2 regions of the Dechloromonas aquae genome follow, and region 2 is predicted to be linked to the other one. Evidence: predicted binding sites of a transcription regulator. Region 2 holds the regulator's gene; the other holds the start of a gene.
The links. Region 2 encodes FNR, which switches genes on or off when oxygen is low (the NO sensors DNR and NnrR bind a similar motif). Its sites were predicted from a motif close to TTGANCTAGNTCAA; they were not measured.
Positions count from the first base shown of each region.

Region 1: the regulator FNR is predicted to act here: its motif matches at 7,145-7,158, upstream of nirJ (heme d1 biosynthesis radical SAM protein NirJ).

Region 1 covers NZ_CP144212.1:2,694,604-2,709,169, reverse strand. Annotated here, with positions in the region: gene cphA (cyanophycin synthetase) at 1-1,822, opposite strand, end outside; gene cphA (cyanophycin synthetase) at 1,839-4,061, opposite strand; gene VX159_RS12280 (DUF1854 domain-containing protein) at 4,190-4,660, opposite strand; gene VX159_RS12275 (ABC transporter transmembrane domain-containing protein) at 4,682-6,964, opposite strand; gene nirJ (heme d1 biosynthesis radical SAM protein NirJ) at 7,227-8,366, shown strand; gene VX159_RS12265 (cytochrome D1 domain-containing protein) at 8,363-9,970, shown strand; gene VX159_RS12260 (four-helix bundle copper-binding protein) at 10,053-10,508, shown strand; gene VX159_RS12255 (hypothetical protein) at 10,782-11,528, opposite strand; gene VX159_RS12250 (IS256 family transposase) at 11,572-12,798, opposite strand; gene VX159_RS12245 (DUF3800 domain-containing protein) at 12,743-13,045, opposite strand; gene VX159_RS12240 (HIT family protein) at 13,245-13,688, opposite strand; gene VX159_RS12235 (L,D-transpeptidase) at 14,152-14,566, shown strand, end outside.
Region 2 covers NZ_CP144212.1:1,437,064-1,451,629, reverse strand. Annotated here, with positions in the region: gene VX159_RS06600 (NAD(P)/FAD-dependent oxidoreductase) at 1-558, opposite strand, end outside; gene hemN (oxygen-independent coproporphyrinogen III oxidase) at 715-2,118, opposite strand; gene fnr (fumarate/nitrate reduction transcriptional regulator Fnr) at 2,205-2,945, shown strand; gene VX159_RS06585 (SirB2 family protein) at 2,972-3,352, opposite strand; gene VX159_RS06580 (hypothetical protein) at 3,349-4,650, opposite strand; gene VX159_RS06575 (DUF2249 domain-containing protein) at 4,666-4,893, opposite strand; gene VX159_RS06570 (hemerythrin domain-containing protein) at 4,896-5,342, opposite strand; gene VX159_RS06565 (MBL fold metallo-hydrolase) at 5,435-6,175, opposite strand; gene VX159_RS06560 (chemotaxis protein) at 6,199-6,804, opposite strand; gene VX159_RS06555 (PHA/PHB synthase family protein) at 6,929-8,674, opposite strand; gene VX159_RS06550 (universal stress protein) at 8,937-9,380, shown strand; gene VX159_RS06545 (hypothetical protein) at 9,443-10,162, opposite strand; gene VX159_RS06540 (ABC transporter permease) at 10,243-11,373, opposite strand; gene rbbA (ribosome-associated ATPase/putative transporter RbbA) at 11,376-14,132, opposite strand; gene VX159_RS06530 (HlyD family secretion protein) at 14,140-14,566, opposite strand, start outside.

The DNA of each region.
Region 1 (14,566 bases), 1.3 Mb from region 2:
CGGCGTTGAGCACGGCGTGGCCGTCGCGCTTGACGTTTTCGATGATCACCCGTTTGACCACGCTGAGCTCGTCGACCGTGGTGATGTAGTTCAGACCGAGGTGATCGCCGACGCCGATATTGGTGACCACGGCGACGTCGCAGACATCGAAGCCGAGGCCTTCGCGCAGCACGCCACCGCGCGCGGTTTCGAACACCGCAGCGTCAACGTCCGGGTGCATCAGCACATTGCGGGCTGAGCGCGGGCCGGAGCAGTCGCCGCTGTCGATGCGGCGGTTCTCGACATAAATGCCGTCGGTGCTGGTCATCCCGACGCGCTTGTTGTCGGCCTCGAAAATCCGGCCGATCAGGCGGCTGGTGGTGGTCTTGCCGTTGGTGCCGGTGATCGCAACGACCGGGATGCGGGCGTTATCGGGCTTGCCGTCGGGGCCGGGCTTGAACATCATCTCGATGATCGCCTCGCCGACTGCGCGGCCCTTGCCGTAAGACGGATCGAGGTGCATCCGCAGGCCGGGCGCGGCGTTGACCTCGACGATGCCGCCGCCTTGTTCTTCGAGCGGCTTGAGGATGGTGTCGCAGACCACGTCGATGCCGGCGATGTCGAGACCGACGGTCTGCGCAGCGGCAACGGCGGCAGCGGCCAGCTCCGGATGCACGTCGTCGGTGACATCGGTAGCGGTGCCGCCGGTAGACAGGTTGGCGTTGTTGCGCAAGACCACGCGGGCGCCGCGCGCCGGGATCGAGTCCGGCTGGTAGCCTTGCTCGGCGAGACGGGCGATGGCGATTTCGTCGAAGCGGATCTTGGTCAACGAGGTCGCGTGGCCGTCGGAGCGGCGCGGATCGCTATTCACGATGTCGACCAGTTCGCGCACGGTATGGGTGCCGTCGCCGACTACCAGCGGCGGATCACGGCGGGCGGCGGCGATCAGCTTGTTGCCGATCACCAGCAGGCGCCAGTCGTGGCCGGGCAGGTATTTCTCGACCATGATGTCGTCGCGGAACTCGATTGCAACGCGGTAGGCATGGCGGACCTGCTCTTCGCTGGTGAGATTGACCGAAATCCCTTTGCCCTGGTTGCCGTCCTGCGGCTTGACCACCACCGGCAGGCCGATTTCCTGCGCCGCCGCCCAGGCATCGTCCTCATCATCGACCGGACGACCGAAGGGGACGGCCACGCCGGCGGCGTGCAGCAATTGCTTGGTCAGTTCCTTGTCCTGTGCAATCGCTTCGCCAATCGCGCTGGTGAAGCTGGTTTCAGCAGCCTGGATGCGCTTCTGTTTCGAGCCCCAGCCGAGTTGCACCAGGCTGCCCTGGGTCAGCCGGCGGTAGGGAATGCCGCGAGCGACGGCTGCGGCGACGATGGCACCGGTGGAGGGGCCGAGGCGGATATCTTCGTCGAGATCGCGCAGTTCCTTGAGCGTGCCTTCAAGGTCGAACGGGGTGTCGTTGAGCGCCGCCAGGCACAGCTGTTCGGCACGTTCGAAGGCGAGGCGGCCGACATCCTCTTCGGTGTATTCGACCACCACCTGATAGACCCCGGCTTCGACGGTCTGGGCGGTACGGCTGAAGGTCACCGGGCAACCAGCCTGGGCCTGCAGCCCGAGGGCGCAGAACTCCAGCGCGTGGGCCATCGACACGGTGTCGAGGTGGTCGGACGGGATCAGGTCGCCCAGCTCGGGGAAACGCTCGCGCAGGCGGGCTTCAAAGCCGGGCAGTTGGGCAATGGCGGTCTCGTTGCCTTCGCAGGTAACGATGGCCTGAATGGCGGTGTGGCGGCTCCACAGGTTGGGACCGCGCAGGGCACGAATGCGGGAAACGTCCATGACGCTTTATTCCTTGTTATTTCTGCGACAGCAGCGTGGCCAGGTCGGCCAGCTCGATTCCGTAAGTCTTCAGGCCGGTCTTCAGCACGTCCTTGGACAGCCCCAGCGCCCAGCCGGTGGCCGTGGCCGCGAGCACGTTGGCGATGTCGGCCGGCTTTTTCTCCTTGCCGATCAGCGGCACGTCGCCCAGGCGGCAGAGGCGGACTTCGTCGCTGCCGGTAAGCAGCACGATGCGCCCGTCGTCAATGGTGACGACGCGTTCACCGGCGGCGAGGTGAGAGAAAATGCGCGGATTTTTACGGTCGACCGTGAAAAAGAGGGTTTTCCCTTCGCACAACTCGGCGAAGTCGGCGACCAGTGCATCGTCGGCATTGAGCACGGCGATCCCGGTGTTCGGCTGCACCACATCGACCTGCGAGCGGTAAATCGCACGCGGCGTCGTGTAATAGTCGCTGTCTACCGGCTGCACGTCCCAGCGCGACAAATCCTCGTCGGCCGGAGCAACGTTGGTGACCACACCGACTGAGCAGAAGTCGTAGGGAATGCCTTCGCCGAGGATCACTTCGGCCCCGGCTTCGACCACTGCGGCCTCGACCGCGCGGTTCATCAACAGGCGGCGGGCGCCGGCGAAATTGCCGGCATCGGTTTTCTGGACCTGGCGGCGGCCGAGGTAGAGGCCGTCGCTGCAGGCCAGACCGGTGTGCTTGCCGGAGAGGTAGAGCAGGTGGGCGATGATTTTGGCGACCGCCGTCTTGCCGTGCGTACCGCTGACACCGACCAGCGGCACGCGGCCGCTTTCGTGCGCGGCGAACAGGTTGTCCACAATCGCCTGTCCAACCGGACGCGGTTTGCCGACGCCGGGCTTGATGTGCATCAGCAGGCTGGGGCCGGCATTGACTTCGACGATGGCACCGCCCTGGGCGGCCAGCGGCTGCGAAATATCGGCGCAGACCAGGTCGATGCCGGCAATGTCGAGGCCGACCACGCGGGCCGCCAGCGCGGCGACGGCGGCGGTTTCGGGGTGAACCTCGTCGGTGCAGTCAAAGGCGTGGTTGGCGTTGCGCTGGATCAGCACTTCGCGGCCGGCAGCCGGCACGCTGTCTTCGCCCAGCCCCTGGCGTTCGAGTTCGATCTTGGCAGCGGTGTCGATCTTGATGATCGACAGCGGATGCAGTTCGGTGTTGCCACGGCGCGGATCGACGTTGATCTGGCTATCGATCAGTTGCTGAACGGTCTGCTGGCCGTCGCCGGTAACCGTGATGAAATCGCTGCGGTTGGCCGCGACCAGCTTGCCGCCGACCACCAGCAGGCGGTGTTCGATGCCCTGAATGGCGCGTTCGACGAGCACGCCGGAACCTTCCTCGGCGGCAATCGGGTAGGCCTTGCGCACCGCTTCCGGCGTCACCAGGTCGATGAACACGCCACGCCCGTGGTTGCCGTCGGTCGGCTTGACCACCACCGGGTAGCCGATATCTTCGGCGGCTTCGACTGCATCTTCGGCGCTATCGACCTCGCGGCCTTCCGGCACCGGTACGCCGACCGAGGAAATCAACTCCTTGGTCAAATCCTTGTCGCGCGAGATGGTCTCGGCGATGGCGCTGGTCTGGTCGGTTTCGGCGGTCCAGATGCGGCGCATCGCGGCGCCGTAGCCGAGTTGCACCAGGTTGCCGTTGGGCAGCAGGCGGATGTGCGGAATATCGCGCTTTTCGGCGGCCTGAACGATGGCGGCGGTGGACGGACCAAGGTGCTTGCGGTCGACTTGGCGGCGCAGCTTGGCGATGGTCGCCTCGACATCGTGTGGCTCGTCGCGGATCGCGGCCAGCAGCAGGTCGCGGGCGAGGTCCAGCGCGTAGCGGGTGCATTCCTCGTGCAAATTGCTGATGATCAGCTTGTACACGCCGCGCTCGGTCATTTCGCGGGTCCGCCCGAAGCCGTCGCGGGTCCCGGTCAGGCCGGCCAGGTTCATCAATTCCAGCACGACGTGTTCGAGGATGTGGCCGCTCCAGGTGCCGTTGCGCAAGCGCTGCAGGAAGCCGCCGCGTTCGCCGATGTTGCAGCGGTGTTCGATCAGGCTGGGAATCCACGCGGTCAGTCGCTCGTAGAGACCGGGAATCTTGTCGGACGGGTAGTCTTCCAGCTCGCCGATGTCGATCCAGGCTTCCAGAACCGGGTAGATGGTCCAGATGTTCGGGCCGGGCAGCGAAAAGGTTTCCCTGATGATGATGTTTGCGTTCTTCATGCTAGCAGCTTGGTAAGTGTCTAGGGCACTGCGACGAATTCACGATTATCAACGCATTTGTTCGCCACCGGGCTGACCGCTGGCAAAAAATGTCACCGTTTCGCCACAGGCGGTTACAGGGCGGCGCCTTACAGGAAGCGGTCGAGCAGCTTGCGGCTGTGCCGGTCGAGCTGGGTCAGGTCGCGCACCAGGAACTGGATGCCGTGGCTGTCGGCGATCAGCAATTGCGTGCGCGACAGCCGGCGGATGTCTTCCTCGCCCTTGAGCAGCAGTTCACAGGCGCCCCGGCTGGTACTCACCTGCCAGGTGCTGGGGCAGGCAAAGCTGGAAACGGCGATGATCTTGTCGATCTCGGGGACGAATTCGCGGCTGGCTAGTTCGTCCTCGACCAGGGCGCGGGCCGCCGGCGGCAGGTCGGCCACGCGGTCGGCCCAGGCCACTTCGTGGCCTTCAGCGCTGATCAGCGAAATGCCTTCGTCCGGCGCGGCAATCGGAAAGGCGCGCACCGGGGTGACGCCTTCGTGGCGCTCGCCGTTTTCGCCGGTCAGGACCAGTCGACCGTAGGCGTCGCGTTCAAGTTGGAAGGAAGCTGTGGACATGCGGAATACTCGGTCAGTGACTCAGGCGGAAGTGGCAACGGTCTTGGGCAGGTTGGGTGCTGCCGGCTCCGGGTCTTCGGTGTCGACGTTGCGGGCCTGGGCCATGTACAGCTTGTGGTAATGCCCTTCGGCCGCCATCAGCTGGTCGTGGTTGCCGATCTCGACGATCTTGCCGCGATCCATCACCACCAGCCGGTCGGCCTTGCGCAGCGTGCTCAGGCGGTGGGCGATGGCAATCGTGGTGCGGCCCTTGACCAGGTTGTCGAGGGCGCGCTGGATTTCCTTCTCGGTTTCGGTGTCGACCGCAGACGTCGCCTCGTCGAGGATCAGGATGCGTGGGTCGATCAGCAGCGCGCGGGCAATCGAGATGCGCTGGCGCTCGCCGCCGGAGAGGCCCTGGCCGCGTTCGCCGACCAGCGAGTCGTAACCGTGCGGCAGGCGCAGGATGAACTCGTGGGCATGCGCGGCGCGGGCGGCGGCAATGATTTCGGCACGGCTGGCGTGGGGTTTGCCGTAGGCGATGTTTTCGGCAATCGTGCCGAAGAACAGGAAGGGCTCCTGCAGCACCAGACCGATGTGGCTGCGGAATTCGGCGACCGGCACCGAGCGCACATCGACGCCGTCGATCAGCACCTGGCCCTCGGAAACGTCGTAGAAGCGGCAGATCAGGTTGACCAGCGTCGATTTGCCCGAGCCGGAGTGGCCGACCAGACCGATCATCTCGCCCGGCTGGATCACCAGATCGACATCCTTGGTCACGGCGCGGGTGCCATAGCGGAAGCCGGCTTTCTTCAATTCGATCAGGCCGGTGACCTTCTCCAGATGCACCGGCTTGGCCGGCTCCGGCACGCTCGATACGTGGTCGAGAATGTCGAAGATGCGCTTGGTGCTGGAGGCGGCGCGCTGGGTGGCCGAAACGATGCGGCTCATCGAGTCGAGACGGGTGTAGAAGCGGCCGATGTAGGCGAGAAAGGCGGTGAGCACGCCGACCGTCGAATCGCCCCGGGCGATCTGCCAGATGCCGAAAATCCAGACCACCAGCAGGCCGACCTCGGTGAGCAGCGTCACCGTCGGGGTGAACACCGACCAGGTCTTGTTCAGCTTGTCGTTCATCGCCAGGTTGTGCTCGTTGGCGTTGCGGAAGCGGTCGGCCTCGCGCTTTTCCTGGGCAAAGGCCTTGACCACGCGAATGCCGGGGATGGTGTCGGCAAGCACGTTGGTGACTTCGGCCCAGACCCGGTCGATCTTCTCGAAACCGGTGCGCAGTTTTTCGCGCACGGTGTGGATCAGCCAGCCGATGATCGGCAGCGGCAGCAGGGTGACCAGCGCCAGCCACGGATTGATGGTGAACAGGATCACCGCCGTCATCGTGATCATCAGCACGTCGGTCGCGAAATTGAGCAGATCGAGCGACAGGAAGACGTTGATCCGGTCGGTTTCGGCGCCGATCCGCGCCATCAAGTCGCCGGTCCGCTTGCCGCCGAAGTACTCCAGCGACAGGCCGAGCAGGTGTTCGTAGGTTTGGGTACGCAGGTCGCGCCCGATCCGTTCCGAGACCAGCGCCAGGATGTAGGTACGAATCCAGCCCAGCCCCCAGGCGACGATGGCCGCAGCGAGCAGGCCGCCGAGATACAGGCTGACCAGTTCCCAGTCAATCGGCTGGCCGTTCTGGAAGGGGATCAGCACATTGTCCATCAGCGGCATGGTCAGGTAGGGCGGCACCAGCTGCGCGGCGGTCGAGGCCAGGGTCAGGATGAAGCCCATGAACAGCTGCCAGCGGTAGGGGCGGGCAAAGCGCCACAGGCGGAACAGCGTCCAGGTTGACGGTGCGACCGTCGATTCGCGGTTGCAGATCGGGCATTCGTCTTCGCCGGGCGGAATCGGCGCCTTGCATTTGGGGCAGTTGCTGTCGTCCGGGCGCTGCACCGGCTGGCCGGAAACCTGGCTGTCGCGGTGCAGGTCGAATTCGGCGATTACCCGCAGCGCCGCCAGGTTGCGTGCCAGCGTGTAGCGCCAGGTGGCGACCCGGCCTTGCTCATTGACCAGTTCGAGCAGGCCGACGCCGGCATGGTCGTGGTGTTCCAGGCGCTGCCCGGCGGCCAGCGGCCAGCTTTTCCATTCCAGTTCGCCGCCGGCGCGCGCCAGCAGGCGGCGCTCGGTCAGCACGATCAGGCCGGGGGCAAAATACAGGCGCGCATCGAGGTCGGTTTCGAGCCAGGCTTGCACGCTTTCGCCGGCTTCGAGCCGGCTGCCGACTTCGCCGGCCCAGTGGGGCGGCAGGGTCTGGTCGGGGTTTTGTGGCATGGTCGTGGCCATGCTGTTTGAATTGATATGGCTTGGGGTCATCGCGGGAGTATACCGGAAGGTGCTGTTGCGTAACGTCCGGGCGGGATTGCGGTTGACCCGCTGTGGCCACGGTCGACCCGGAAAAATCGCCTTTTTTCCCGTCGACCGTGGCGGTGACTGCGTTGGCAGCGGCCAAGCTTGACTCGCATCAATGTCGCCAGGGCCGCTCTGCCATTGAATACGCCGACGCCCAATTTGCCGCACCCGCGCAAGGAAACCCATGTTCCGCATTTCGCAATTCATGCAGGAAATCAACGCCCCGACCCCGGTCGGGCCGCGCCGCAATCCCCCCGGTCCGGTCGTGATCTGGAACCTGATCCGCCGCTGCAACCTGACCTGCAAGCACTGTTATTCGATTTCTGCCGATACCGAGTTTGCCGGCGAGCTGAATTTTGCCGAAGTGGCGACGGTGATGGACGACCTCAAGGCTTTCCGCGTGCCGGTGCTGATCCTTTCCGGCGGCGAGCCGCTGCTGCGCCCGGATATTTTCGAGATCGCCCAGCGGGCCAAGGCGCAGGGCTTTTACGTCGCGCTCTCATCCAATGGCACGCTGATCGACGAAAGCAACATCGAGCGCATTGCCGAATGCGATTTCAACTACGTCGGCGTCTCGCTCGACGGGCTGGGCGCCACCCACGACAAATTCCGCCGCCTTGACGGCGCCTTCGAAAAGTCGCTGCACGGCATCCGCCTCTGCCGCGACCTCGACCTCAAGATCGGCGTCCGTTACACGATGACGCAGGACAACGCGCAGGACCTGCCCGGTCTGCTCAAACTGATCGAGGATGAGGGCATCGACCGCTTCTACTTCTCGCACCTCAACTACGCCGGGCGCGGCAACAAGAACCGCAAGGACGACGCGCAGCACCAGCTGACGCGCTGGGCGATGGACCTCCTCTTCGACACCTGCCTCGACTACCAGCAGCGCGGCCTGCACAAGGAATTCACCACCGGCAACAACGACGCCGACGGCGCCTATTTCCTGCACTGGGTGCGCCGCCGCTTCCCGGCCAGCGCCGAACACATCGCCGCCAAGCTGGTGCAGTGGGGCGGCAATGCTTCCGGGGTCAATGTCGCCAATATCGACAACCTGGGCAATGTGCACCCCGACACCATGTGGTGGCACCACACCCTCGGCAATGTTCGCGAGCGGCCGTTTTCGCAAATCTGGAGCGACCTCTCGGACCCGCTGCTGGCCGGCCTCAAGCAGCACCCGCGCGCGGTCGAAGGGCGTTGTGCCGGTTGTGCCCACCTCGCGCGCTGCAACGGCAATACCCGCGTGCGCGCCCAACAACTGACCGGCAACCCGTGGGCGGAAGACCCCGGCTGCTACCTGAGCGACGAGGAGATCGCGGCATGAACCTCAAGGAAATCACCAAGATCATGATCCCCGCCGGCTTCGCGCTGTGTTCGCTGCTGGCGCTGAGCGAACTGGCCCAGGCCGCCGATGCGCCGGCTGCACCTGTTGCCTACAAGGAACACTGCGCTTCCTGTCACGGCGAGGCGCGGTTGGGCGGCATCGGCCCGGCGCTGCTGCCGGACAACCTGGCCCGCCTGCGCAAGGCCGAAGCCGAAAAGGTCATCCGCGAAAGCCGCCCGGCCACGCAAATGCCGGCTTTTGGTGACCAGCTTTCGGCGGCCGAGGTCAAGGCCCTGGTCGACTACATCTACACCCCGGTCAAGCCGCTGCCGGTGTGGGGCGAGAAGGAAATCACCGCCTCGCGCATCGTGCATGAAGCGCAGCCCCTGCCCGACCGGCCGGTATTCAAGGCCGACCCGCTCAACCTCTTCGTCGTCGTCGAATCCGGCGACCATCATGTTTCGGTGCTCGACGGCGACAAGCTGGAACGCATCCACCGCTTCCCCTCGCGCTTTGCGCTGCACGGCGGGCCGAAGTTCACGCCGGATGGCCGCTACGTCTATTTCGCCTCGCGCGACGGCTGGGTCACCAAGTACGACCTGTGGAACCTCAAGGTGATCAGCGAAGTCCGCGCCGGGATCAACACCCGCAACGCCGCCGTCTCCGGTGACGGCAAGTTTGTCGCGGTTGCCAACTACCTGCCGCACAGCCTGGTCATCCTCGATGCCGACCTCAATTTCGTGAAGTCCATCCCGGTCGCCGACAAGGACGGCAAAACCACTTCGCGGGTTTCCGCCGTCTATGACGCCAGCCCGCGCCAGAGCTTTGTCGCCGCGCTCAAGGACGTCAAGGAAATCTGGGAAATCTCGTACAACCCGCAAGCGCCGGAAATCCCCGCCGGCATCATCCACGACTTCAAGTACCGCGAAGGCGCTTTTGTCCCTGGCTTCCTCAACCCGCAGCGCAGCCAGACCGAGGATTACCTCGACGACTTCTATTTCACCCAGAACTACGACGAGGTGATGGGCGCCTCGCGCAACGACGCCAAGAGCGTGGTCAGCGGCCAGGTGATCAATCTTGACGCGCGCAAGAAGATCGCCGACCTCGAACTGCCCGGCATGCCCCACCTCGGCTCCGGCATCAGCTGGAAGTGGAAGGACGCGCAGGGTCAGGAACGCACGGTGATGGCGACCCCCAATCTCAACGAGGGGATCATCAGCATCATCGACATGGCGACCTGGAAAACGATCAAGCAGATCAAGACCCGTGGCCCCGGCTTCTTCATGCGCAGCCACGAGCTCAGCCGCTACGCCTGGACCGACTCGATGATGAGCCGCGAATTCAAGGACACCATGCAGGTGATCGACAAGCAAAGCCTGGAAGTCGTCGCCGAACTCAAGCCCGAGCCGGGCAAGACCTTCGCTCACGTCGAATTCACCCGCGACGGCAAGTACGTCCTCGCCAGCCTGTGGGAAATGGACGGCGCGCTGATCATCTACGACGCCGTCACGCTCAAGGAAGTCAAGCGCCTGCCGATGAAAAAGCCGGTCGGCAAGTACAACATCTGGAACAAGATCACCAAGTCCGAAGGTACCAGCCATTGATTGCCGGCGCCGGGTGATGAGTCAATCGCCTGGCTGCCCGGTGTTGCATCCACCAACAAACAAGGAAAGCAAGGAAGCCCCCATGGAACGTCGCGAAGTTCTCAAAACTGCTGCCGCCGCCGTTGCCGGCGCGCTCTCCGCCAGCGCCTTCGCTGCCGGTCAGCACGACCATCACCACCATGAGCACCACGACCACGGCGGTGCCCAACGCAACGCCGCACTGATCGCCGCCACCGCCGACTGCCTCAAAACCGGCGAAGCCTGCCTTGCCCACTGCCTCTACCTGCTCGGCAACGGCGACAAGGAAATGGCCGCCTGCGCCCAGTCGGTCAACGAACTCCTCGCCTCCTGCACCGCGCTGATGAAACTCGCCGGCCAGGACTCCCGCTACGTCCCCGCCCTGGCCAAGGTTGCCGGCGAAATCTGCGCCAACTGCGAAAAAGAATGCCGCAAACACGCCGACCACCACGCCGAATGCAAAGCCTGCGCCGATTCCTGCGCCGCTTGCGTCAAGGAGTGCAAGAAGGCGGCGGCGTAAGGCGAGGTCGCGTACCCCCATGGCTGCCCGCCGGGAAGGTGGGTGGCGGGGGAAGGAAAGCAAAAGCCCGGGCGGATGCCTGGGCTTTTGTTTTTTTGGGGGCGGTGATCAGATGGATTTTTTGCTCGAAATTACGGTCGACCGTGGTTTTGGGAAAAAACTGACCCTGGTCCCTTTTGTTCTTGCAGGGCATACCAGACTGTAACGAAGGGTTATTGCCGACGTGGCTTACACGCGGGGGTATGCATATGGGGTTGTGCGGAATGGTATGCGTTAGTTCGGCGAGCAGGGCTTGGCCTCTTTTGCTCCTCGTTGATAATTCCAAAGAATGTAATCAAGAAGACGTGGCGTCAGCGTGGGATAGCTGTTATTAAGAAAGCGAACGGTTGCTGCAAGCAGGGCTTGTGCTTCATCTAGGGCTACAGATCTGCCAAGTACAGGCTGCACAAAGCGGAGAATCATGCGGTCTGGCTTAATGAAATCATCGGAGCCAGCAAGCATAGAGAAATATTGCAGGGAAATTCCCGAGCGCTGGCCAGGAATGGATTTGATAGCCTTCCGGATGCCCCTTTCCTTTTGTGGATCTCGAGTCGCTTCAATCGCATCCTGAAATGTCTGGATACCATTCTTAATCAACGATTCGGCGAAAAATTTGACTGCTTCAGCTTTCAGAATCCCATTCCTTGTTGATGTTCGTTGCCGGTTCTTGACGACCTGTTCAGCAAAAGCCTGTACGCCTAGTTGGTTGATTCGCATAACAAGACTTTCCAGTCGTCGTTCTTGCTCGGCAACTGGAGGGGGGGTCCTTCGATCCTGGTTCAGGTTGTAGTAATCGCAGTAGCGATTGACTACCGCTTGAACCTGTTGGTAGCGCACACCGATCGAAAAAACGGAATCGATGACACAAAGAGATAGCGAACTGTAGAAATATTCATCAGGGAGTTTGGCACTAGCCAGTACGAGCTTCCCTTGCTTAGCGAGTGTTTCGATGTGGTTAGCTAATTTTTCTGCATCATCCATGTGGTTCGGGCGTGTCTGGAATTTTGTGTAAACGGGGTTTGAGTTACAGGTTGTTCATCCGGTCTTCGAACTGGATAGTAAATCGGGTCAATGCTGCCTTCCAATCCCGAATAGGCAGTGTCCATTTCTGGCTGATGTTGCGCAGTGCCAGGTAGAACAATTTCATCAGTGCCTCATCGCTAGGAAACGAGCCTCGGTTCTTGGTGATTTTGCGCAGGCTCATGTTCACCGACTCAATCGCATTGGTCGTGTAGATGACTTTACGTATTTCCGGCGGGTAGTCGAAGAACGGGATGATTCGCGGCCAATTGCGGCGCCAGGACTGGCTAATGGGCAGGTAGGCATCGTCCCATTTGTCTTCGAATTCGCCGAGCATTTGCTCCGCTTCGTCAGCAGTAGCGCTGGTGTAAATCCGCCGGAGGTCAGCGGCCACCGCCTTGCGCATTTTCCATGAGACGTAGTTCAGGCTATGCCGAACCATATGGACGACGCACAGTTGAACGGCGGCGTGGGGATAAACGGCTTCAATGGCCTCTGGAAAGCCCTTCAGGCCATCGACGCAGGCAATGAAGATATCCTGCACCCCCCGGTTTTTGAGTTCTGTGACGACTTGCAACCAGAACTTGGCGCCTTCCGTCTGGGCAATCCACAGCCCCAGCACTTCCTTCTCACCGGCCAAGTTGAGTCCAATCGCCAGATAGACGGCTTTGACCCGTACGCTGCCATCCCTGACTTTGACGTGGATGCAGTCCAGATAAACGATGGGGTAGATGCTGTCCAGAGGCCGTGACTGCCAGGCTTTGGCCTCATCAACCACGGCATCGGTGATTAATGAAATCAGTGTAGGCGAGACCTCGGCGCCATACATCTCTTCCAGGTGCGACTGGATTTCGCGGACCGTCATGCCCCGGGCGTACAGTGACAGAATCTTGTCGTCGAAGCCCGTCCAGCGGGTCTGGTGCTTGGGAATCAGCTGCGGCTCGAAGGTGCCGTGGCGGTCGCGGGGAATTTCTATCGGTAGTTCGCCGAATTCCCCTTTGAGCGTCTTACGGCTCTTTCCGTTACGCGTATTGCCCGCCGGATTCTCCACCGGCTCATTCTTGCCGTGGCCGAGATGGTCGGCCATCTCCGCCTCCAACGCTTTCTCGACCAGCAACTTGGTGAGCTGCTTGAGCAAGCCGTTCTCGCCAATCAGGTCTTCCGGTTTTCGATAGTCAGCCAGCAGGCTGTCCAGCAACTCTTTGGGTACTGCTTTCTTTGCTACGGCCATCATCGCTCCTTGGGGCGTGGCAGTCTCCTGCCAAATGACCGTTTACACAAAAATTCTTACACGCCCCTCCTTTAGGGATTCTGTGCAAGGTGCGCAGTTTGGCCACATGCGTAGCATGTGCAGCTTCGTCGCTCAATCCAACCGCCGCCAACACAAAGTATGGTTGGCTGTTGAAGTCGAAGTTATCGCCACTATTCACCATATCGCCGCTGTGGCCGCTTTCATCAAGGTAGAACGTAGTGTTCATTGCGAAACTCTCTTGGTCAACAAGCTCAAGAACAGGGCCAAGAACAGTGGGCAGCCCCCAGAAAGTAGTGCGTCTAAAAGCAGGTCTTTAGCATACTGCCTGAAGGTTCCAATGGCTTCCTTAGGCGATTTTCGTGAAGGACTGCTTCTGGCCGGTAGCAGACAATTCCTGCCTTATTCCTCTGGACGAAAACGCACTCTCACCCCACCAAACTCCCCCGCAACCTCCCCGCATACTCCTCCAGCACCTCCCTCGGCGGGTCTTTTCTCGGCCAGGAGAGGGCGATGCCGTCGTTGCCGTGGCGGGGGACGACGTGCAGGTGGAAGTGGAAGACGGTTTGGTCGCCTTCCTTGCCGTTGGCTTGCAGCAGGGTGATGCCGGGCGGGTCGAAGCTGGCTTTGAGGGCTTGCGCGATGCGCTGCGCGGTTTGCATTGCGGCGCCGGCTTCTGCCGGCGTCAGGTCGAGCAGGGTGGCGGCGTGGCGTTTGACGGCGACCAGCACGTGGCCGGGGTTGACCTGGCCGATGTCCATGAAGGCCAGCGTCAGTTCGTCTTCATAGACCTTGGCGGCGGGGATTTCGCCGGCAATCAGGCGGCAGAAAATGCATTCGCCGGGCGGCGAGGTATCAACAAACATCGGCATGCGGCGGGCTCCTTGGGGCGCGGCGAGGGCGCGAATGCGGGCTAGGACAAAGGTCTTATTCTAGCCGGACGGCATGGCGTGGTTTTTGATCTTTTTCACGGTCGACCGTATCCGCCGGCAAAAATCGGCCGCTTGCGGCATTTTTACGACAGCGGCGGGGGCGGGTCTTTTGTGCGCTCTGCGGGCGCAACCCGCTTACCCGGTTTTTGCTGATCTTTGGCCGTTGATTGCCGGGTTGGGGCGGTGGCTTTGGCGGCGTTGATTTGCCAATTGTTCTCCCAGTCTTTGGCGGACGTTTTACGCTGGCCTCAGTCCATTGCGCCGTTTTTCGCCATTTCCACGGTCGACCGTGAAAATCGGCGAAAATGCTTGCTCTGCCGGTGTTCCCGGTGTTTTTTGATCCTTTTTCGCCTTGATCGTGTCCGAATCCTCAACTTGTTCTGCCGCGCCTGCTGCTTGGCCGGTGCTGTCTCCTGTGGGTGCCGTGCCCGAAGCGGCCAGCGCTGTTGCCGATACGCTGGCGACGGCGCTGGCCTCCTGCCGCCAGTTGCTGCTCTGTCTCGCTGCCGATTGGCAGGCGACGAGCGGGCATTTGCAGCGGTTTGAACGCGATGCGGCCGGCTGGCAACCGGTGGGCGAGGCGTGGCCGGTGATGCTGGGGCGCAACGGCTTGGCCTGGGGGATGGTCGGCATGCCGGCCGGTGCGCTCAACACCGCGCCGGAGAATGTCCCGGGAAGTGCACTCGCAGGCGCACCAGACTTAGCCCTGTCCGCAACCGCAACCGCAACCGCACCGCAAGCCGCTCCACACAAAATCGAAGGCGACGGTCGGGCGCCGGTCGGGCTGTTTCCGGTGACGGCCTTGTTTGGTTATGCCG
Region 2 (14,566 bases):
GAACTCCTCCAGCACCTTGCGGCCGTAGAAATTCGGGTCCTTGATCTGGCTGTAGAGCTTGCCGTCGGAGAAGGTGCCAGCGCCGCCCTCGCCGAACTGAACGTTGGATTCCGGGTTGAGCTTGTGCTTGCGCCACAGCCCCCAGGTATCCTTGGTCCGCTCGCGGACGGCCTTGCCGCGCTCGAGGATGATCGGGCGGAACCCCATCTGCGCCAGCAACAAGCCGGCCATGAAGCCGCACGGCCCCATCCCGATCACCACCGGCCGCTCGTTCAGCCCTGCCGGCGCCTGCGCGACATACTGATAGCGGGTATCCGGCGCCGGCTGCACCTGCTTGTCGCCGGCAAAGCGGGCGAGCACCGCCGCTTCCTCAGCCAGGGTCACGTCCAGCGTGTAGATCAGCGAAATCTGGCTTTTACGGCGGGCATCGTAGCCGCGCCGAAAGATAGTGTAGCCGAGCACCGCAGCCGCCGGCACCTCCAGACGGGCACAGATGGCTGCCAGCAGCGCTTCCTGCGGGTGATCGAGGGGGAGTTTGACTTCGGTAATTCTGAGCATGCGATTGATCCGGCTGGCCGCAGGCGGCTGCCCCGGCAAAAGCCGGCATTTTACCGGCTTCCTCGACTCCCGCGAAAAAGCCTTGCCGGCCAAAAGAAAAAAGGGGGACTGCCCCCGCAGCCCCCCTTTTCCTCCCTGCCCCCCAACAACAATCGGTCAGATCACCTTCGAGTAACGAGTACGCTGACGATCAGCACGCAAGTAGCGATCGAACGCCATCGAAATCACACGGACCAGCATGCGTCCCGGCGGCAGCACGGTGATCCATTCGCGGTCGATCTTGACCAGGCCGCCACGCTCCAGTTCGCGCAAATCTTCCAGCTCGGCGGCAAAATATTTGTGGAAGTCGATCAGATGCGCGCTCTCGATGCTCTCGATCGACAGTTCGAAATGGCACATCAGCGCCTGGATGATCGAACGGCGCAGGATGTCGTCGGCGGTCAGTTCGATCCCGCGAAACACCGGCAGCATCCCCGAGTCGAGGCGGTCGTAGTACTCGTCGAGCGTCTTGACGTTCTGGCTGTAGGTCGGTCCGACCTTGCTGATCGACGAAATCCCGAACGACAGCATGTCGCAGTCGGCATAGGTCGAATAGCCCTGGAAATTGCGGTGCAGGCGTCCTTGCCGCTGCGCCACGGCGAGCTCGTCGTCAGGCTTGGCGAAGTGGTCCATGCCGATGAAGACGTAACCAGCTTCGGTCAGCTTGCGGATTGCCAGCGCCAGAATCTGCAGCTTGCTGTCGGCCGACGGCAAATCGTCTTCGGCAATCCGGCGCTGCGGCTTGAACAGGCTGGGCAAGTGCGCATAGTTGTAAATCGACAGACGGTCCGGGTCCATCGCCAGCACACGCTCGAGCGTGCGGTTGAAGCCCATCACGGTCTGATGCGGCAGGCCGTAGATCAGGTCCACCGAAATCGACTTGAAGCCATTGGCGCGGGCCGCTTGGATCACGTTGGCGGTTTCTTCCTCGCTCTGGATGCGGTTGACCGCCGCCTGAACACGTTCGTCGAAATCCTGGACACCGACGCTCATCCGGTTGAAGCCGAGTTCACCAAGCAGCGCCACGGTTGCCGTATCAACCTTGCGCGGGTCGACTTCAATCGAGAACTCGCCGCCTTCAAGCAACTTGAAATGCTTGCGCGTCTCGCCCATCAACTGGCGCATCTCGTCGTGCGACAGGAAGGTCGGCGTACCACCGCCCCAGTGCAGCTGGATGACCTCGTGTTCGCCGTCGGTGCCTTCGAGCGCCGCGCTCTGCAAGGCCAGTTCGCGCCCCAGGTACTTCAGATACTTGGCACTGCGCCCGTGATCCTTGGTAATGATCTTGTTGCAGGCACAGTAGTAGCAAATGGTGTTGCAGAAAGGAATATGGAAATACAGCGACAAGGGACGGCTGATACCGCCGATGTTGCGTTTGCTCAGCCACAATTTGGCGGCATCGGAGTCGAATGCCTCGACGAAACGATCCGCGGTGGGGTAGGATGTGTAACGCGGTCCATTGACGTCGAAACGACGGATGATTTCAGGATCAAAAACCAGATTTTCAGTGGCAAAATTCATTGAGCTAGGCGCCTCGCTTTTTGCGGCATTATGTTCGGAAGGTCGATTTTAACGGTTGACATGGATCAATCGATTGCAGGTTGCGTATGGGTCAGCACAAACTGAACGAAGAAGTATCCCTCGCGGTCATCAAAACGGCCTGTTCCAACTGCAACTTGCGTGAGCTCTGCCTGCCGCTTGGGCTCTCGCCTGAGGAAATGGCACGCCTCGACGATCTGGTCTCGACCCGCCGCCGGGTCAAGCGTGGCGACCACCTCTACCGCGCCAGCGAAACCTTTGATGCAATCTACGCGATCCGCAGCGGCTTTTTCAAAACCGGCGTCCTGCTCTCCGACGGCCGGGACCAGGTGACGGGCTTCCAGATGGCCGGCGAATTGCTCGGACTTGACGGAATCAGCACTGAACACCACACCTGCAACGCGATCGCCCTCGAAGACAGCGAGGTCTGCGCGATCCCCTTCTCGCGCCTGGAGTCCCTGTCGCGCGAGATTCATACCCTGCAACACCATTTCCACAAGGTAATGAGCCGCGAAATCGTCCGTGACCATGGTGTAATGATGCTGCTCGGAACAATGCGCGCCGAAGAGCGCCTGGCCGCCTTCCTGCTCAACCTGTCACAGCGCTTCACCGCGCGCGGCTTTTCTCCCTCCGAGTTCTACCTGCGGATGACCCGCGAGGAAATCGGCAGTTACCTGGGTCTCAAACTGGAAACCGTTTCACGCGCCTTTTCCCGTTTCCAGGAAGAGGGCCATATCGCAGTCCAGCAGAAACACATCCGCATTCTCAATGTTGCCGGACTCAAGAGCCTGATGCACCCGCAACACTGACCCGAACAGGGGCGGAAGCTTGCCGCTCAAGCCCAGGGCCACGGATTGCGGGTCATGGCAACGCTGACGATGTAGCCATAAGCCACCACCGCCAGCACCAGGCAGAGTGCACGCCCACGCAAGGTGGGCGCACGCTTGAGGGCCAGCGCCCCAAGGACGATGTAAGCGAGCAAACCAAAAAACTTGCCAGTCAGCCAGTCGAGCATGAACGGATATTGACCGCTCAACCACGCCAGAAGCAACGCGCTGCCCAGTAATGAACTATCGATCAGATGCGGCAATATGCGTGTCAGGCGATGACCGAGCAACGGCGACCCCCGCAGCATCCACAGCCCCCGCAGCAAGAAGCCGATGCCACTGAGCACCACACAACTGACATGCAGATGCTTCAACAACAGATAGCTCACGCCCCCTCCTCCGCGATACCCGACAATAGCCGCTGGTGCGCCCGATAACGCCGCAAGGCCAACCACAAATTCCTCGCCAGCCACAGCATGGCTGCTGCAAAACTCAGACCAGCCGGCCGTGCCAGCCAGTCGGGGAAAAACACTGCCAGCAGCAAGAGCAGCATTGCCGTGAAATACAAGCGTGATTGCAAGAGAGCATCGCGTTCAGGCAACAGCTTACCCATGCTGGGAGCCGAAACCTTGCCCTGTCCGGCATTTTGCAAATGCATCCAGGCCAGAAAAGGGACGATCTTGTATAGCATTCCGGAAATAAAGGCGACAAAGGCACCGGGCAGCAGCAAGACCCCGATCAGCACCGGCCAGCCAGCCCAGGCAAACGCCTCGGGCAAGGCATTCACGGTCAACAGCAGCAATAGCGCAAAAACCGCGCAAAGCAGCCCTCCTTGCCAGAAACGATAAATCGCGTCGGGCCGCGCCCGCCGCCGCTGCCCCTGCAGATACAAGGTCTGAACGGCAAAGGCCAGCCCCAGGCCGGCAGCCAGCTGGCGAGCCAGCAAACCGGCCGCAGCGAACCGGAAAATCTCGGCCAGCGACCAAAACAGCACGACGCCACACATTGCCCAGGGAAACAGCCAGCCGGCTCGCGCCGGATAGCCCGGCGTTAACTGAAACATCGGGACCACGACATAGGCAACGGCGGCGAGCAGGACGGTGGCCCAGGCGCCGAGAGCCCAGCCCGCATGCAGGTCAGTCACCCCCGAAACTGGCCAGGCCCAGCCACCGGCCAAGGTCAGGGCCAACCCGCCCCCCAGCAGCAAGCTGAGCGCCAACGCTGGCAAAGCCAGCTTCAGGCCGGCGATGGTAGGGCTGGTAAGGGGTACCCGCCACAAAGCCTGCACGGCAGAATGGATAAACCAGCCACCAGCCGACAGCAACAGGGCTGCCGCCAATTGCAACCAGCCTGGCCTGCCGAACAGCAATCCTGCCGCCAGCATCAGCGCACCGAGCAACAGCAGCGGATGCAGGCCACGCGCCAGCTGCAAAGGCTGGCGCAGATTGGCACCGGCAACCACCGGCAGAATCTGGATCAGCGCCCCAAGCATCACCATCAGCATGAAACCGACGGTCAGCAAGTGCGTGGCTGCCAGCAATCCGGGATGCCAGCGCGACGACAATAGGTCGCCCCCCTGCCAGACCAGAATCAGGCCGGCCAGTGCCGCCAGCAGCGGCGCCGTGATGAAAAACCTGAGAGGGGCAGCAAACGGCGGAGCATTCTCGAACGACAGCAGGGCCTGCATCGAGTCCGCCTCCGCTCAGCGAGTGATCAGGATTTCGAAAGTACCGTCAGGCAGCAATTCGGTTTCGTAGGTATGCCCATTCTGGCGCAGGACCTTGTACAGGGGGTGCGGCTCACGGAACAGCAGCAGCAGCATCCGCTCACCAACCGCCAGCCGGTCGAGCATCTCCATGGTCTGGACAAAGGGCTCCGGCGGCTCCAGATAGCGGGCATCGACCACGTGCGGCGTCTTGGGATGGCTCATGCTCACTCCCCGGCCAGTTCGCTTTCGAGGCGCGGCAACAACTCCGGCAACTCGTCCGCAAGATGCTGATCGCACATCGGATAAAGGATGTTTTCCTCTTTCATATTGTGCTGCTGCATCATGATCAGCAAGGTTTCGGCCACCCCCAGATACTCGTCGCTATCGCCGGAAACCAGCGCAGCATCGGCATCATCAAACAGGGTTCGCATCTGGGCATGCTCCATCCGCATCACCTGGGTAGGCCCCATGCTCATCCCGGTTTTGGCCTCGAATGTCGGAAAAAGCGTCTTTTCCTCACTGTCGAAATGCGCCAGCGTAGCTTGGCGGAAGTGCGCAAAAGCGGCTCGGGCGGCCTCCAGATTGCCTTTACCGACAGCCTGCTCGGCATCGGCAAAAAAATCGTCGCACCGACGATGATCGTCGGTCATCAGGTTACGTATGGTGGTCATCGTGTTACTCACGGCTGCGGAAATCTTTCCCTGATTGTCGGCGTGACCCTTGCGGTCACGCCTTGACAGCCGTCAAATCGACAAAAATGCTTTTAGTACTGGATAATTCCGACTTGCAATTCATCGAACCAGTTAATGAAGCGCTGCACGTCGGCACCGCGATAGATCGACCCGTGCTGCGGACAAAGCATGTCGATATCGAGTTGCGACACCCGTTCGCACCAGCGACGCTTGGCATCGTTCGACCCCATCCAGCGACGATGGAAGCCTTCGGCATAACGGATGTGAGTATCGAATTTTTCGACGAACAGGCTCTCATCGCCGGGCGGCAGTAATGCTGCCCCGACATCGCCGCTGAACAGGATTTTTGCCTGCTTGTCGTAAAGGTGGAAATTCCCCGAGGAGTGGAGGTAATGCGCCGGCACCGCACGCAAGGGCAGCCCGTTCAAGGAGATATCCATGCCCTCGTCGGGAATCGGGACGAAAGTCTCGGCATCGCCGCCGAAATGGGGAATGAAGCTCTCCCACAGCCAACTGATGTAGCAGCGCATCGCCGGGTTGAATTCCAGCCACAGGGCAAGCGACGAACAGATGTCGGGGTCCTGATGGGAGGCAAAGATCGCGGTCAGAGCCGACGGATCAAACTCAGCCGACAACGCCGAAAAGACTGCCGGGAAAATTTCGGCACCACCGGGGTCGAGCAACAGCCCCTGCTTGCCGTTGATCACAAGATACTCATTGGTATCGACCAGATACCCGGGCTTTTCCTGATCGCGGATGATCGCCACCCATTTGTGCGACCCATCCTGAAAAATAGTTTCGGTTTTTTTCATTGTCCTCATCCCTCCCTGGGCAATCAGCGCGCGGTGACGAAAGTCGAGCGGCGCAACGACTCCAGCGAACTACGAATTTCCTCGACAATACCGTCGAATTCCCCCGACACCTGAGCCAGGGCCCCGGCAAAACTCTGGCCATAAGCGGCTTCGATCTTGGCCGACTTGGCCAGCACGCCGCCCAGCTCAACCATCTGAAATGCATCTTCAAGTGCGCGCTTGAGCTGCTTGCGCAAAGACTGAAACTTGAGCTCATGCACTTCGTTTTCCGCCTCCCGGCGGGCCAATGCTGCTGTTGCCGAAGACTCTGGCGCCATTCGCACCGCAGCGCGCAGCAAGCGGGTACGACGTACATTCTTGAGGGTCACCGAAACCTCGCCAACGCTGGCGTGAATCAGATCGGTCAAGGTCTGCATGCAGGTGCGCAAATCCTGGGAAAAAACCCGCAACTCGTTCGATAGCACCCCGAAGCCAAGCGCGGCGGTACCCGCACGCTTGGCGAGAAAAATCGCATTGAGCGCCATGATATTGATTTTAAAAGCGACACTGACCACCAACTTGATTTCTTCGTTGATGCGCACAATACGCAGTAAATCAGCGCCAGCGGTCGACGCGCTTTTCTTTGTCACAGCCAATCCTGTACTCATAGCAGAATTTTCCCAATCGCCTTTTTGAAGCAGGCGCTAATTTATCAACTCGGGCGACAAAGGAACAGTGGGAAAGCGGCGGCAGCCGGTAAAAAAAGCCGCCGCGCTATCTTTCGCGGACATATTCGCCGGGAGCATCGGCCAGCGCCGGGTAACCCGCGCTTTCCGCCGGATAAGCCGGAACCAGTTCACCGGTCCGCTCGGCCAGCCAGCCGGTCCAGTCCTCCCACCAGGTTCCTGCTTTCTTGTCGGCCCGGTCAAGCCAGTGCTCCCAATGCTCATTACGCTCCGGTTCGGCAATCCAGTAAGCGCGCTTGGGAGGATTGGCGGGCGGATTGACGATACCGAGGATATGACCCGAGGTTGACAGCACAAAACGCACCGGAGCGCTGACATTGATGTACTTGCGAATCCGGTAACACTGCTTCCACGGCGCGATGTGATCGTCTTCGGCAGTCACGGCATAAAGCGGCTGGACGATCCGGTCGAGGTCGATCGGTTCGCCGGCGATGCTCAGCCGGTCGCGCTTGATCAGGTTGTTGTGCAGATACATTTCGCGCAGATAAAAGGAATGCATCGCCTGCGGCATGCGCGTCGTGTCCATGTTCCAGAACAGCACATCGAAAGGCGGCAAGGCCTCGCCAAGCAGATAGCTGTGCACCCAGTAATGCCAGATCAGGCCATTGGAGCGCAGCATGCGGAAAGACATTGCCATTTCGCTGCCGTCAAGGTATCCCTTCTTGGCCATCGACTCTTCAAGCGCACCGATGCAGGCCTCATCGATGAAAACATCGATGTCGCCCGGATGCGAGAAATCAGTCAGCGTGGTAAACAAGGTCCAGTGCGCGACCGGCACCTGATCGGCGGCAAAATGCTTGTTGGCCCAGGCCATGTAGGTGGTCACCAGCGTCCCGCCGATGCAGTAGCCGACCAGATGCACCTGCGGTACCTGACAAAATGCACGGGCAGCGGCAACCACTTCGTTGACGCCTTCGAGCAGGTAATCGTCGAAGCGGACATCGGCCATACCGGCATCGGGATTTTTCCAGCTGGTGATGAATACCGAAAACCCCTGATCGGTCAGGTACTTGACCAGGCTTTTCTTGGCCGTCAGATCGAGAATGTAAAATTTGTTGATCCACGGCGTGATGATCACGATCGGCATCGCCCTGACCTTTTCGGTGGTCGGTGCATAGTGGATCAACTCGACCAGGCGGTTGCGGAAAACCACCTTGCCCGGCGTCGTCGCAAGTTCCTTGCCGACTTCGAAAGCATCCGGCTCGACCATCAGGATATTCTTGGCCTGCACGTCGCGCTGGAAGTTCTCCCAGCCCTGACGCAGACTTTCGCCATGGGTCTCGACACAGCGCTGCATGGCCACCGGATTGAGCCAGAAGAAGTTGGTCGGAGCGACCATGTTCAGCCACTTGCGCAGCCAGAAAGCCGCCCGCCGCCGCTCCCTGTCGGAGAGTCCCGGCGTTTCGAAAAACATGTCCTGCAAGCGGTGAGTAAAGGCGAGATACCACTCCTTGATGATGTCCCAGCTTGCCGAGTCGGTCCACACCGGGGCCGAAAAACGCGCGTCGTCGGCATTCGGCGTGATCACGTCCTGCGAGGGCAGGCCGAGCGCCCGCCGCGCGACATGCGCCTGCAGGGCCAACAGGTCGCCCGACAAACCGCTGACCGCCCGGGCCAGTTCCTGCGGATGCAGCGCCCAGGCCATCCAGGCATTGACCAGCGAAGTGGTGACACCGAAGGGATCGACGCTTTTGCCGACCGCTTGGCCAATATTTTCCAGCGTACTCAGGCCAGCCAGATCGAGATCCTTGAACGCATTTTGATTGCCGGACATCGAATTCACCTCTTGATTGACGACGGTATGGCGATCATCTTACCCCCGACTCGCAGCTTAAATGCCGGCCAAGACTTGATCCGCCGCAAATGCCTTTGCATTTTTCCGCAGATGCCGGCCTGCACCGGGCCATCTCCTGGTATCAACCGAGCGCCGGATTACCTCGGGTTTGCCTTCCCGAGCGCTTGGGCGTAGCATGAAAACGAACTCGGGCAAAAGACGCGAAAGCCCCGCCCGGCAAGGATTTCCAAGGAGGCAAACCATGTTCAAGCATATCTTTGTTCCTACCGATGGCTCGGAACTGTCGCAAGCCACGGTCCAGCGTGCGGTTACCTTTGCCCGCGAAGCCGGTGCCCGGATCACCGCCTTCTTCGCGAAGCCGGAATATCCGATTGCCTATTTTGGCGAAGGCGCATTGATCGATCCGACCACTCCCGAAAAATTCGCTGAAATGGCCGAGCAACAGGCCGCCGAATATCTCGGCGAAGTAAGCCGCCTGTGCGCTGAAGCCGGCGTGCCATGCGCCACGGTTTCGGCAACCAGCGATATCCCTTATGAAGCGATCATCGAAGCCGCCGAAAAGGCCGAATGCGACCTGATTTTCATGGCTTCCCACGGTCGACGCGGCTTTAGCGGCTTTTTGCTTGGCAGCGAGACCAACAAGGTCCTCACTCACTCCAAGATTCCGGTTCTCGTCTATCGCTGAACGATCCCCTTGCCATCGCAGCCCGGCCTGGTGCCGGGCTTTTTACTGGCCGGCTGGCCTATTTATGGCTGGCGGCAGTGACCACTGCTAGCGCGCTCGATGCGGCACAAGGTCGCCCCACTTTGCCGATCAAAAGCTTCCAGTGCTTGCAACTGGCCGACGAAATAACGTTTTTTCAGGGTCAGATCGCGTGGCTGGGCATGAATCGCCTTCCAGAAAGTCGTACTTTCCGACAGCGGCGTTTCGCCCAGCGTGACCTTGGCCCGCAAGCCGACGCGCTCGTCGGCCAGGCTCATCCACTCGACGTCGAAACCGGCTTCGTCATCGACCAGCCGCGGGTAGAACTCGTAGAGGTTGTCGAAAGCCAGGAAATAGTCGTAGCGCCAGACGATGCGCATCTGCTGGGCCTCGCCGATCTTGTCTTCGTGGGTGTATTCGCCGCGCTCCACGGTCAACGACTGCAGGGGCAGGAACTTGTAGCGGTAATAATCTTCCTGCGCCGGGTTGGCCTGCGGCTGCCAGCTCCAGCCCTCGGCCACCTGGTTGGCGGCCATCCGGTAATGCAGGCGATGCCGGCTACCCTCTTCCTGCCGCTCGACATCGCTGGCGGCGAGGTCGATTTCGAGCACCAGTTCGCGACCCGGCAAACGCTTGCCTGCCTGTTCGTCGGTCTGCAAAGCGACAAAATGCTGTTCAGCGCTTTCGCCCGCCAGCGCGAGCGAAGCTGCGGGAAAAAATGCGGCGACCGCGGTCGCCGCCAAGACGCTTCTGAGGAAATGCATGTCAACTCCGCTTTCTGCCGAAAGCGGCAGACACGGGGATGCAGCTTAAACAGCGACCTCGCTGCTGCCCATGATGAAAATCAATTCAGACTCTGCGCTACCGACTTGCGGAAGCGCAACAAGGCGACGGCAAAGAAGCCACCGCCGACGGTCAGCATCAGCAGCAGGTCGCGCCAGACCACGTCGAGGCCGGCCCCCCGGTAAAGAATGCCTTGCGCCAGGCGGACGAAATAGGTGGTCGGAGTCGCCGCCATCACCCAGCGCACCGCCTCGGGCATGCTTTCCTGCGGCGTCACGCCGCCCGAGAGCAGCTGCAGCGGAACAATCACGATAATGATCAGCAGGCCCAGCTGCGGCATCGAGCGGGCCAGCGTCGCGAGAAAGATGCCGATCGACGCGGCGGCAAACAGGTAGCCAGCCGCCGCCAGCAGGAACAGCGCCAGCGACCCGGCCAGCGGCACCTCCAGCAGTTGCTGCACCACCACCTTGAGCGCGAAGGCGACCCCGAGCAGCACTGCCAGCCCGTTGGCCCAGATTTTGGCCAGCATGATTTCGGCCGGACGCAGCGGCATCACCAAGAGGTGTTCCAGCGTCCCGTGCTCGCGCTCGCGGACGAAGGCGGCGCCGACCAAGATGATGGTCAGCATGGTGACGTTGTTGATCGCCTCCATCACCCCGCCGAACCACACGCCGGTGAGATTGGGGTTGAAGCGTACCCGCGTCGCCAGACGGATTGCGTCGGGTGCGGCGGCGGCATCGCCCTGCAGGTAGTGGGCGACCTCGCCAGCAACGATCTGCTTGATGTAGCCGGCCCCGATAAAGGCTTGGCTGACCACCGTGGCATCGATATTCAGCTGAATTTCCGGCCGTCGCCCGGCGCTCAGGTCACGCTGGAAATTGGCCGGAATCACCAGCACGAAGGCGTACAGGCCCTGATCCAGCGCCGGATCCATCTGCTCCGGCGAAATGCTCTGCGGCACCTGGAAATACGGGGGATAGAGGGCTGCCGCCAGGCGCGTCGACAGCGGCGAAACGTCGGCATCGACAATCGCTACCGGCGCCAGATGCAATTGCTGCGAAACCCCGGTTGCAGCCTCGTAGATCGCCCCGCTGAACGCCCAGCAGATCAGCGCCAGCAACACCTTGTCGGCCGCCAGGCTGCGCAGTTCCTTGATCCCCAGACGATAGACCTGAGCCAGCGAGAAGCGCATCCTCAATCCTCCTGTTTCCGCAGCAAGGCAACGTTGACCGCCGTCAGCACCGGCGCGAAGGCGGCCAGCGCCAGCAGTGCCGGCCACAGTTCGGCAAAGCCCAGGCCCTTGGTGAAGGCACCGCGACAGATCAGGATGAAGTAGGTTGCCGGGTAAAACTGACCGATCCAGTAGCTGGCCCCCTGCAAGGACTCGACCGGCGAGGTCAGGCCGGAAAACTGGATAGTCGGCAGCATGGTCACGATCGCGGTCCCGAACAGCGCGGCAATCTGCGTCCGCGTGAAGTTGGACATCAGCAGCCCCAACCCGGTGGTTGCCGCGACGTACAGCAGCGCGCCGAGCGACATCGCCGCCAGGCTGCCCTTGACCGGCACCGCGAACAGCCAGACCGCCTCGGCCAGCATCAGCGCATAGCTGGCCAGACTCAGGCCGATGTAGGGCAATTGCTTGCCGAGCAGGAATTCGAGGCGGCTGACCGGCGTCACATACAGGTTGGTGATCGAGCCCAGCTCCTTTTCGCGGACCACGCCGAGCGCCATCAGGATCGCGGGAATCAGCAGCAGCAACAGCGGAATCACCGCCGGCACCATCGCGTAGATGCTCTTGAAGTCCTGGTTGTAACGGTAGCGGCTGACCAGGCTGAACGCTGGCGCGGGCGCTTCGCCACGGCTTTCCAGCTGGCGCCGGGCAAGATAGTCGCGATGCAGGCCTTCGACGTAGCCACGGACGGTCTCGCCGCGGAAAGGCATGGCGCCATCGACAAAGGCGGCAAGCTCGACGCTGCGGCCGCGTCCCAGTTCGCGCCCATAGTTTTCGGGAATTTCAATCGCCAGCGCAATCCGCCCGCTCTGCAACTGCCGCTCCAGTTCGCCGGCGTCGTGCAGCGGCGGCTGCTCGACAAAGTAACGGGTGCCGCCGAGGTGGGCAATGTAGTCGCGGCTGGCCGGCGTCTGGTCGCGATCAAGCACGGCAAAGCGCAGGCCTTCGACATCGAAACTCAAACCGTAGCCAAGCACGAACATCATCAACAGCGAGCCAAGCAAGGCAAAGGCCAGGCGGATTCGGTCGCGGCGCAATTCCAGCCACTCCCGCCCGGCGTAGGCGAGCAGGCGGCGCAGGCTGAAGCCGCCTGGAGCGGCGTGAGACGGAGCCTCACGGTCGACCGGCGGGGAAGGCGATTTTTCGGTTTTTTCGCCGTCGACCGTGACCAGATCGCTGCGACCACTGTTTGCTGCCTCCAGATAAGCGATAAAGGCCGCTTCGAGCGTCGCCGCCCCCTGCCCGGCACGCAGCCCCTGCGGCGTATCGCAGGCGAGGACGCGGCCGGCGTGCATCAAGGAAATCCGATCGCAACGCTCGGCCTCGTTCATGAAGTGGGTCGAGATGAAGATCGTCACCCCCTGCCCGCGCGACAACTCGATCAGCAACTCCCAGAACTGGTCGCGGGCCACCGGGTCGACGCCGGATGTCGGCTCGTCGAGGATCAGCAGCCGGGGTTCATGCACCACCGCCACCGCCAGCGAGAGGCGCTGGCGGATCCCCAGCGGCAACTCGGCGGCCGGCTGGTCGGCGTATTCGTCGAGGCCGAAGCGCTGCATCAACCCGCCAATCCGCGCCTGCCGCTGCGCCGCCGGCAAGGCGAACAGGCGGGCATGCAGGTCGAGGTTGGCGAACACGGTCAACTCGCCGTAGAGCGAAAAAGCCTGCGACATGTAGCCGACCTGGCGCCGGGTGGCGAGATCGCCGGCAGCAACCGGCTGGCCGAACAGGCGGGCGCTGCCGGCGGTCGGCGGCAACAAGCCGGTCAGCATTTTCATGGTGGTCGTCTTGCCGCAGCCGTTCGAGCCGAGAAAGCCAAAAATCTCGCCCTGGGCGATGCGGAAGCTGACGCCATCGACGGCGGTGAATTCGCCGAAACGCTGGCTCAGATCCTCTGCCTCGATCGCCCAGGTGGTGCCGCCAGCCGCACGCGGCGGAATGCTGAGCGCCCGGTGCGCCTGGCGGCGGGCTGCCGGCAGCAACTCGATGAAGGCCGCATCGAGGTTGTCGCGGCCGGTGCGCACCCGCAACTCGGCCGGCGTCCCGCAGCCAAGCACGCGGCCGGCATCCATCGCCACCAGCCAGTCGAAGCGTTCGGCCTCTTCCATGTACGCGGTGGCGACCAGCACGCTCATTCCCGGCCGCCGCTCGCGAATGCGTGCGATCAGTTCCCAGAACTGGCGCCGCGACAGCGGATCGACGCCGGTGGTCGGCTCATCGAGAATCAGCAGGTCGGGGTCGTGGATCAATGCACAACACAGGCCCAGCTTCTGCTTCATCCCGCCCGAAAGCTGCCCAGCCGGCCGTTCGGCGAACGGCGTCAAGCCGGTTGCGGCAAGCAATTCGGCGATGCGTACCTGCCGCTCGGCGGCAGCCTGGCCGAACAGGCGGCCGAAAAAATGCAGGTTTTCATTGACCGACAGGGTCGGATAGAGATTCTTGCCCAGCCCTTGCGGCATGTAGGCGATACGCGGCTGGATCGCGGCGCGAAAAGCCGGATCGGCCAGATGGCCGCCGAGCACTTCGACCGTCCCATGCTGAATCCGCCGGGCACCGGCAAGCAAGGCCAGCAACGAGGATTTGCCGACACCATCCGGGCCGATCAGCCCGACCATGCACCCCGCCGGCAGGCTCAACTCAAGCTCGGCCAGCGCCTGCACCGCGCCGTATTCCAGGCGGACGCCGCTCAGCCGCGCCAGCACCGCTGCCTCGGCGCTCATACCCGCCTCAGCGCGCCACCGCCAGCGCCGCCGGCCAGGGTGCGGCAGCGGCCAGCTTGAGATAGGCGACGCCAGGCATGCCGCTCTTGGCCAGATCGCGGTGCGCCGCCAGCCAGTCCGGATCGACCCGGACCTTGACCCGGAACATCAGTTTCTCGCGTTCGCTGCGGGTCTCGACCTCGCGCGGCGTAAACTGCGCCTTGGCCGCGACGAAACTGACCGTCGCCGGCAGCGGCTGCTGCGGCAAGGCGTCGAGCACGACCCGCGCCTCGCTGCCGAGCGCCACCTGCCCGGCCAGCGCCGTCGGCAGAAAGACTGTCAGATGCATTTCGCTCAGATCGAGCAGGGTCAGCACCTTGCCGCCGGCCGCCAGCACTTCGCCCGGCTCGGCCAGGCGGTAGAGTACGCGGCCGGAGACCGGTGCCAGCAGTTCG